DNA from 4 places in the Nonomuraea sp. NPDC050451 genome. Region 4 is predicted to be linked to each of the others. Evidence: riboswitches for the same ligand, from Rfam matches in the RefSeq annotation. Region 4 holds a riboswitch; each other region holds the start of a gene.
The links. Region 4 has a riboswitch for cyclic di-AMP ahead of ACIBI9_RS02130 (C40 family peptidase). Riboswitches for the same ligand answer to the same signal wherever they lie in the genome.
Positions count from the first base shown of each region.

Region 1: it holds a riboswitch for cyclic di-AMP, as region 4 does, so the genes downstream of both, ACIBI9_RS24510 (NlpC/P60 family protein) here and ACIBI9_RS02130 (C40 family peptidase) in region 4, are expected to answer to the same signal.
Region 2: it holds a riboswitch for cyclic di-AMP, as region 4 does, so the genes downstream of both, ACIBI9_RS04980 (CHAP domain-containing protein) here and ACIBI9_RS02130 (C40 family peptidase) in region 4, are expected to answer to the same signal.
Region 3: it holds a riboswitch for cyclic di-AMP, as region 4 does, so the genes downstream of both, ACIBI9_RS43565 (hypothetical protein) here and ACIBI9_RS02130 (C40 family peptidase) in region 4, are expected to answer to the same signal.

Region 1 is NZ_JBITHZ010000007.1:318,912-321,102, forward strand. Features, by position in the region: gene ACIBI9_RS24505 (amino-acid N-acetyltransferase) at 1-340, opposite strand, end outside; cyclic di-AMP (ydaO/yuaA leader) riboswitch at 618-767, shown strand; gene ACIBI9_RS24510 (NlpC/P60 family protein) at 863-1,813, shown strand; gene ACIBI9_RS24515 (LuxR C-terminal-related transcriptional regulator) at 1,841-2,053, opposite strand.
Region 2 is NZ_JBITHZ010000001.1:1,076,178-1,078,368, forward strand. Features, by position in the region: gene ACIBI9_RS04975 (YoaK family protein) at 1-330, opposite strand, end outside; gene ACIBI9_RS04980 (CHAP domain-containing protein) at 520-1,194, opposite strand; cyclic di-AMP (ydaO/yuaA leader) riboswitch at 1,208-1,345, opposite strand; gene ACIBI9_RS04985 (Gfo/Idh/MocA family protein) at 1,463-2,191, opposite strand, start outside.
Region 3 is NZ_JBITHZ010000022.1:40,665-42,855, forward strand. Features, by position in the region: gene ACIBI9_RS43555 (MFS transporter) at 1-320, shown strand, start outside; gene ACIBI9_RS43560 (DUF5302 domain-containing protein) at 369-569, shown strand; cyclic di-AMP (ydaO/yuaA leader) riboswitch at 736-870, shown strand; gene ACIBI9_RS43565 (hypothetical protein) at 1,057-1,746, shown strand; gene ACIBI9_RS43570 (alpha/beta hydrolase) at 1,785-2,191, shown strand, end outside.
Region 4 is NZ_JBITHZ010000001.1:485,738-487,928, forward strand. Features, by position in the region: gene ACIBI9_RS02125 (NlpC/P60 family protein) at 1-638, shown strand, start outside; cyclic di-AMP (ydaO/yuaA leader) riboswitch at 1,032-1,195, shown strand; gene ACIBI9_RS02130 (C40 family peptidase) at 1,269-1,784, shown strand.

The sequences.
Region 1 (2,191 bases), on a different contig from region 4:
GTCGCAGACCCAAATCCTTAGCCTGCTGGATGAGCGCGGAGACGATCCGGTAGCCGACGCCCATCCCCCGGCACTCGGGATCCACCGCCACCGTGCGGACCTCGGCGAGGTCCTCCCAGAGCACGTGGAGCGCGCCGCAGCCGACGACCTGCCCGCCTCGCTCGGCCACCCAGAACTCCTGTACGTCCTCGTACAGGGTCACCGTGGCCTTCTCAAGGAGCCGCGGCCCCGCCCCCGCGTAGGTGTCGACCAGGCGCCTGACCATGCGCACGTCGGGCGTGCGGGCACGCCGGACCACCACCGCGGTCTCGGGCACTGTCAGCTCGGCCACCTGCTCCATGGTTCTCCAGGGTACAGATCTCATTACGGCTCAGCCCTAACTCCCATGTCTCGGCCCATCTTGTTACATCTCGTGGTCAGATCGGCACGGGGTGGGCGCGGCCAGCTCGCGCCCGCCGAAAGCGCGGACAAATGGGGCATAGGGCCTGTTCTGCACGGGTGCCCACGAGATCACCTTGTGACCCTTCGGTTGTGAAACCTCTACAGACTTGGCAGTTCTGGTTGAGCACGAACCCGGAGTGCATTAGTGTCCAGCGACAATGTTCCCCGCGTGTCGCGCGGGAGACACGCCCAATTCTCGCAAGGGAAGCCGGGGAACCGCCGGTGGCGACCTCCGACGCCACCACTGGGGTGAATCCGAGTCTCTCGGTAGGGCTGCTCCGGCCCGAACCCGTCAGCTAACCCGGTAGGCGTCGACGAGAGGAGCTGGTTGGTGAAGCCCACGCTCAGCGGTGGGGGGAAGTCGGCGGGCAAGCACGCCCGCCCTCCGGAACGGGCTCGGCGACCGCGCCGCTTCGGTGTGGTGAGTCTCACAGTCGCCGCGCTGCTGTTCGCCATCCCCGTCGGTTCGGCGTCCGCGGATCCCGAACCCACGCTGAAAGAGCTCGCCGACCAGGCCACGAAGCTGCACACCGACATCGAGACGCTGACCGAGCAGTACAACGGCCAGCGGGAGAAGCTCAAGACCGCCAAGAAGGCCGCTGAGTCCGCGCAGAAGACGTTGACGAGCAGCGAGTCGGATCTGGCCGCCAAGCGCGCGAAGGCCGTCGCGCTGGCCCAGAACGCCTACATCACCGGTGGCCTGAAGACCCTCGCCTTCGCCACCTCCGACGACCCCGAGGGCTTCCTCAACCGCGCCGCGACCTCGTACGCGCTGCAGACCGAGCAGGGCGAGGAGATCAACCAGCTCACCAAGGCGATGGACACGGCCACCCGCGCCAAGGAGAGCGCCACGGCCCGCATCGACGAGGTCCAGAAGCTCGTCACCGAGCTCGACACCAAGCGCGACAAGATCACGAAGCTGGTGGCGAAGGTCGAGAGCAGCCTGTTCAGGCGGGCCCTGGGCGAGGCCGGACGCCCCGGCACGCGTGCCGTGCGCGTCAACCTGCCGATCCCGGGCTCGGGGAAGGCCGCGGAGGCCGCGCGCTGGGCGCTCACGCAGCAGCTCAAGCCGTACGTCTGGGGCGCCGAGGGCCCCGGCTCCTACGACTGCTCCGGGCTCGTCATGGCCGCGTTCCAGCGGGTGGGCATCTCGCTGCCGCACTACACCGGCGACCAGTGGACGGCCGGCCGGCACATCTCGCGCGAGGAACTCCGGCCGGGCGATCTGGTGTTCTTCTACAGCGACCTGCACCACGTGGGCATCTACATCGGCGGGGGCATGATGGTGCACGCCCCGCAGACGGGTGACGTCGTACGGATCGCGTCGATCGCGAGGCGGCCGTTCGCCGGCGCGGTGCGCATCGCCGACTGAGCGCGGCACCCCGGCGGTCCGCCGCGGCTAGATCAGCTGGCGGCGGGCTGCCCAGGCCACGGCCTCGATCGCCGTGGCCACGCCTATGCGATCGCAGATGCCCCGCAGCCTTCGGCGTACCGTGCGCCCGCTGATATCCAGCCGCCGCCCTACCCGATCGACCGTGACTCCCTTGGCCAACTCCGCCAGCAGCGCCAAATCAGCATGGCTGAGCTCAACGCCTTCAGTGAGCACATCCATCGGGAGCCCTCCCCCCAACAGCAGAACTCGGACCTCACAGACGGGCCGAAGCCGCTCCTCGCAGACGGTAAACGCATCCTGGAAAGGTCGTCAAGCATGACAATCGCCGCACTTGACGAGCGCTATTGACATGATCCG
Region 2 (2,191 bases), 590 kb from region 4:
CGTGTTCGCGGCCCGCCTGATCACCCGGCCGGCGCTCCAGGCGCCGGTTGCGAAGGCGGCGAGGGCCGCCGGTGAGGCCCATTTGGACATTAGCGGGTCCCCGGCCAGGGCGAAGCCGAGGAAGACGATGTTGCCGGTCATGTTGGCGACGAAGACGCGGCCCAGGCCGAGGAAGCTGACGGCGTCCACGAGGCCGGTGACGAGGGCCAGGAGGATCAGCAGGGCGGGCAGGACGCCGTGGGGGTTGGCGCCGCTCGGGAAGAGCCCGTCGGCGACCCGGCGCAGCCCGCTCCGCACCAGCCTTCCGGGGCGTCTGCGCTCGGCTGGCATGGTGGGCGGCTCCTCGGCGAGGTCGCGGGCGGCTCGCCTCGGATCTTCCCCGGTGGCGGGCGGTTTGCCTCGGGTCTTCCCCGGTGGCGGGCCGCCGCACTCGCGGGGGTGAACGCGACGAGCGCGCGTCCCGTGCGGGACGCGCGCTCGTTCGGCGTGGGGGGAATGAGGCGCCTGGGGGAAGTCAGGTCAGGAACGGTACTGGGGGTAGCCGTAGCCGACGACCTGGGACTTGGGACGGACGCGCTCCTCGACCTTGCCGTTGCCGGTGTTGCCCTCGATGGTCGAGATGGTGCCGTCGCCGTTGTCCTTCTCGACGAACCCGACGTGCTTGATGTCGTTGAGGTTCTTGCTGCCGCTCCACGAGAAGTACACGATGGCGCCGGGCTTGGCCTCGGTGCCGAAGCGGTGGTTGGCCGCGAACCACTTGGCGTGGGCGACGGTCCAGGCGTCCCAGCCGATCTGCGAGCGGGCGCCGGTCTGCTCGCCCACCCAGGAGACGAACATCGCGCACCAGGCGGCGTTCAGGTAGTGGGCGCGGCTGCCGCCGTCACGGGCGATGGTCTCCGCGGCGCGCTGCGAGTTGGCGTACCACCGCTGGAACTTGGTGCCGCCGCCGGCCGCGTTCTCGGTGATGCCGATCTGGGCCTTGGCGAGCGCCAGGACCTGGTCGGCGGTGACGCTGACCTTGGTCTCGCGCGAGCGGTCGGCGTGGTCGGCGACGGTGGTCGTGTCGATCGGCTGCTTCTCCGCTGCGGTGGCGCTGGTCATGTGGGCGCCGAACGCGGATCCGAGGACGGTGGCGCCGAGAAGGGCGCGGGCGATGTTGGTCTTCGCAGCCGAGGTAAAGCGGAAGTTGGCCATCGAGGGGGTTTACTCCTTGCTTCCATACCGCTTACCGGGTTAGCTGACGGGTTCGGGCGTGGAAGCTGCCCTACGGCACCGAAGTGCCGATTCACCCCAAAGGACGTGGGTCCCCGGTTCCGCCCGAGGGCGGATTCAGCGGTCACAGGACTGTCCTGTGATGTGTCGTGCGATGGTCAGACAAGTCCGGACAAACCGGACGTATGTCTCAAGAATGCCTCAAACGTAATGCATAAGGCAAGAGGGTTACAAATCGATAAAGGCCCAGCTAGGCGACCTGCCTGCGAGCCTCGGCCAGAAGCCCCATCATGGCAAGGGATTCGTCAAGCGGCATGATCGAACTTTCGGTCCTGCCTTCGGCCGTCGCGGCACGGACCTCGCGGAGCTCTCCGGCGTACCCGTTGTCCGCCGGATCGAGCACGTACTCCTCCGGCTCCATGGAGGGCCCAGAGAGCAAAATCCGCGGCGTCGCCCAGAACGGTGCCTGGAGGTCCGCCCGCATCTGAGTCCCTACAACGCAGGCATGGTTCGGGTAATTCCCGAGCAACGAAGTCTCCACGAGAGCCTTCCTGCCGCCGGGGTAGAGCAGGACGCCGCCGGCCTCCGCGTCGACGCCGTTGGGCGCCAGAGTGCCGGTGATCCGCAGGTCGGAGGGCATGCCGAAGAACAGCTGGGCCAGGCCGAACGGGTAGATCCCGAGGTCCAGGAGCGCCCCGCCGCCGAGCTCCGGCGCCCACAGCCGGTGCTCCGGGTCGTAGGGCTTGGCGAAGCCGAAGGAGGCGTGCACCGAGCGGAGGTCGCCGAAGCGCTCCTCGGCCGCGATCTTCTGGATGAGCGGGTTGAACCGCATCCACATCGCTTCCATCAGGAACACGCCCGCCTCGCGGGCCAGGCGTACCATCTTCTCCGCGTCGTCCACGGTGGCGGCCAGCGGCTTCTCGCACAGCACGGCCTTGCCCGCGGCGATGGCGACCTCGGCCACCTCCAGGTGCTGGGC
Region 3 (2,191 bases), on a different contig from region 4:
CCGGGCTGACCGTGGCCTCCCAGCAGTCCGTCGAGCCGCAGTACATCGGCGTCGCCTCGGCGAACCTGACCTTCTTCCGCCAGATCGGCGGCTCCGTGGCGCTGGCCGTCGGCGGCACCCTCTACACCTCGACGGTCACCGCGGACGCGCCCGCGCACGGGCTGGCCGCCGCGCACGCCTCCGCCGCGGCGGCGGTCATCCCGTCGCTGGGGGTGGCGGGGGCGCTGCTCGCCCTGGTGGCGCTGGTGGCGATGCCGGCCAGGCGGTTGGAGGTGCCCGCCACGCCGGAGAGCAGGGCGGAGGCCAGTTTCGCGTCATAAGCGGCGCCGTGCGAAGCTGTGATAGTCCCCAACACCATGGAGGTCCTCATGGCGGATACACCGGAGCCGGAAGTCAGCGAGACTCCCGAGGACGAGTTGAAGCGCAAGTTCCGCGAGGCGCTGGAGCGCAAGCGCGGCCAGCACGCGGGCTCGGGCGCGGGTGGCAAGGGCGGCGACCCATCAAAGATCCACGGGACGCATGGTCCGGCTGCGAGTAAAAGATCGTTCAGGCGCAAGAGCGGCGGCTGAGGCCGGGAATTTCAAGGGGGTACGGCAATGCCGTGCCCCCTTTCTCTATGCCCGGGGACAGGTAGATCTTTACACCGATTCATGACGAACTGTTTGTGTTTGTCCGGAATACGTGGTTAGAGTGATGCCCACTTACCAGCCGGTGGCGTGGACCACAGAAGGAACCAGCCGGCTGGCGCCTAATCCCGATCACTCGGGAGCCGGGGACCCACCTCCCTGGGGTGAATCCGACCACGTGTCGGTAGGGCACCTCCACGCCCGAACCCGTCAGCTAACCCGGTAGGCGAGATGGAGAGGACATATGCATAACTTGAATGATCACGTAGAACATCCACACGGCGTGATGACGACCGCCCTCTGAGCGGTCCCTTCCCCAGGCTCGTTTCGCGCTCCGCGTAGCTTTCCCCCTTGTCAGGTGCTTTGCCCTGCTACGCCCTTTTTCAAGCGAGCGCAACCTCCCTGCCCCCTCGCGAAGGACTTACTTTTCATGTCTGCACGTTTTGGCCTGCGTACCCTCGCTCTGCTCACCGCCTCCACCGTCGGCGCGCTCACCATCGCCGGCACCGCGGCCCACGCCGACTCCAACACGGACGAGAAGGTCCTGCTCAAGGGCTCGACCACCGCTTCGTACTTCTGGGACGACGCCTCCGGCCGCGCCGGGGACACCGGCCTGCCCGCCAGTGGCAAGCCCATGCAGAAAGGCCTGGCCGCCAGCCCGAGCTGGCCGCTCATGACCGAGGGCTACGTGATCCACGACGGCAAGAAGCTGCCCTTCTTCGTCGGCGACCGCGGCCCGGGCGTGCCCTCCAACAACGGGGTCATGCTCGACCTGGACGGCAAGACGTTCGCGGAGCTGACCGGCGGCACGTTCAACATGGACACGCTCGGCGTCGACGGCAACGGCGGCGAGGGGCACATCAAGGTCGACTACGTCATCACCAAGTGGGGCAACGGTCCCGGCAAGAAGAACTACCCGGTCCCGTTCTCGACCGGCGCCTGGTCCGAACACGACGACAACCCGGCCGAGCCCCCGGCGGGCGCCGCGGCCGTGCCGCCCGCGCGCGAGGCCGGAGAGTGGAGCGCCGGCACGGGCGCCGTCGTGGCCAGCGCCGTGGCCGCGGTGGGCGGCGGCGTGGCGCTCGCCAGCGACCGCGTACGCAATCTCCTCAAGGGCTGAACTTTACGGACCTGGACCAGAATGTCATTCTGGTCCACGTGACCACCCGCGTAGCCGCGAACGGCATCGAAATCGCCTACGAGAGCTTCGGCTCGCACGAAGGACGCCCCCTGCTCCTCATCATGGGGCTCGGCGCGCAGCTCATCCACTGGGATGAAGGCCTCTGCGAGCTGCTGGCGGACCAGGGACACCACGTCGTACGGTTCGACAACCGCGACGCCGGCCTGTCCACCCACTTCCACGATCAGGGCGTTCCCGCGATGGGGGCGCCCTCGCCGTATCTGCTGGACGACCTGGCCGACGACGCGGCGGGACTCATGGACGCGCTGGGCTGGCCGGCCGCCCACGTGGTCGGGGCGTCGATGGGCGGCATGATCGCTCAGGCCCTGGCCATCCGCCACCCGGACCGGGTGCTGACCCTGACCTCGATCATGTCAACTCCCGG
Region 4 (2,191 bases):
ACCCCGACGACTTCCTGATGAGCCTGGCGCTGGCGGGGCAGCTCTCGCGGGAGCGGGCGGAGAAGCTGGCCGCGTTCGACCGGGAGAACCGCGGGCTGAAGGTCGAGCGCGACAAGGCGGAAGAAGCGCTGGAGGCGGCCGACCGGGAACGGGACGGGGTCGAGAAGGAGCGCTCGGAGATCATGAAGCTGATCGCCGAGCAGAAGAAGCTCCTGAAGAAGCTGGGCGCCTACAACCCCGGCAACCCGAACAGCGTCGGCATCCAGTACACGGGCCCGGCCTCGGGCAACGCCGCCGCCGTCCTGCGCTTCGCGTTCGCCCAGGTGGGCAAGCCGTACGTGTTCGGCGGGACGGGCCCGGGCGGCTGGGACTGCTCCGGCCTGACCCAGGCGTCGTGGCGCGCCGCGGGCGTGTCGCTGCCGCGCACGACCTGGCAGCAGTGGGCCTGGGGCGCGAGTCGCAAGGTCTCACTGAACGCCCTCCAGCCGGGGGACCTGATCTTCAGCTCGAGCTTGGGTCACGTCAGTATCTACGCCGGCGACGGGAAAATCGTTCACGCGCCGCAGACGGGCGACGTGGTCAAGGTCGTCAAACTCTCGGCGTACGGCGGCCGCCTCGTGGGCGCCATCCGCCCGTAGCCTACGACGCTGGATCGTTGATCCCTGCGCCCGATCGGGGCGCCATGGGAACGATCCACGCGTACGACGCGCCGCCCGGAAGCCGCAACAAGTGTGACAAACGCGACATTTGGGGCCTGACAAACGGGCGCGAAAACAAATGTGAGCAGTGTCACATTTCGATAACGGAGCCTGGGGTTCCAGCAGGGATTTTCATCCTTACTGACTCCACTATCTGATCTTTACAGGCGGTGTCCCGCTTTGCCGATCCTTGACCCTTCGGCGTAGCTTCTGGCGACGTCGCGGTGAACAAGCCATGTCCTCCGCGAACCCGCACCGGTCTCTCCCGGTGTGAGACAGATAAAGATCCGCTGGTCAACCGCCCAAACGTCCCCATATCGACACATCGATCGGGCGGTCGGCCTGCCGAGTCCGTGCAGCCAGGAGGCACGGAGCCGGGGACCCATCGATCCCAGTTCCCAGGGATCAGGGGGTGAATCGGCGCGTAGACCGCGCCGTAGGGCGACTTCCAGGCCCGAATCCGTCAGCTAACCCGGTAGGCATTCGTGGAAGACACAAGGAGAAATCCTGTCTACCTCCCTGCATAACCCCCGTCTGTCCCGCATTGCCCTGAGTGGCGTAGCGCTCACGATGACCGTGACGGCCGGAGGTGCGATCCTCCATGCCCCAACGGCTCAGGCGGCCACGACCGGGTCCGCTTCGACGGCCAAGGCGGCCGCAACCGCCGGCACCTCGAAGACGACCTCGGCCGCGGCGCTGAGGGCGGCCAAGGTCGCCCGTCAGAAGGCGAAGGCCCGCAAGGCCGTCGCCGTGGCCAAGAACCAGATCGGTGACCCGTACCGGTACGGAGCCACAGGCCCTGGTTCGTTCGACTGCTCCGGCCTCGTCCAGTACGCCTGGAAGAAGGCCGGGGTGAAGCTCCCGCGCGTGGCGGCCAGCCAGTTCGCCCGCACCAGGAACAAGGTCTCGTGGCGGAACCTCCGGCCCGGCGACCTGATGTTCTTCAGGGGGCTCGGCCACGTGGGCATGTACGTCGGCAAGGGCAAGATGGTCCACTCGCCTCGGACAGGCGAACGGGTACGCATCGACAAGCTGAGTGGATGGCGTCGGGCGTCGTTCGTCGGCGCGGTCCGTCCCGGCATGTGAAGAAGCCCCGCCCGGCTCCTCCGGGCGGGGCTCTCCCATTTCTCAGTTTCATTTTTACGGCGGAGCACGGGCGGCACCACCCGCCGTACATGGCTGAGGACCTCCAGGAAGACGCCCGCTGACCCGCACACGACCCCCACCGCAACGGCACCCCTCAACACAGCCACCCGGGTTGCACGCCCACACCGCCCACCCCCCACGACCCCGACAGCCCAACGCCCCGCGTCCCACAGCGTCCACGGTTCACGGCCGAGGGACCCACGGCTCACGGCCCCACACCTACGGCCCCAGGGCCCACGACCCACGACGCACGGCCCCACGGCGCACGGCCCCACAGCCCCACGGCCCCACGGCCACGCGAGCCACGGCCTCGCGACGCATGGCTGACGGGTCATCGGCTTGCGGCT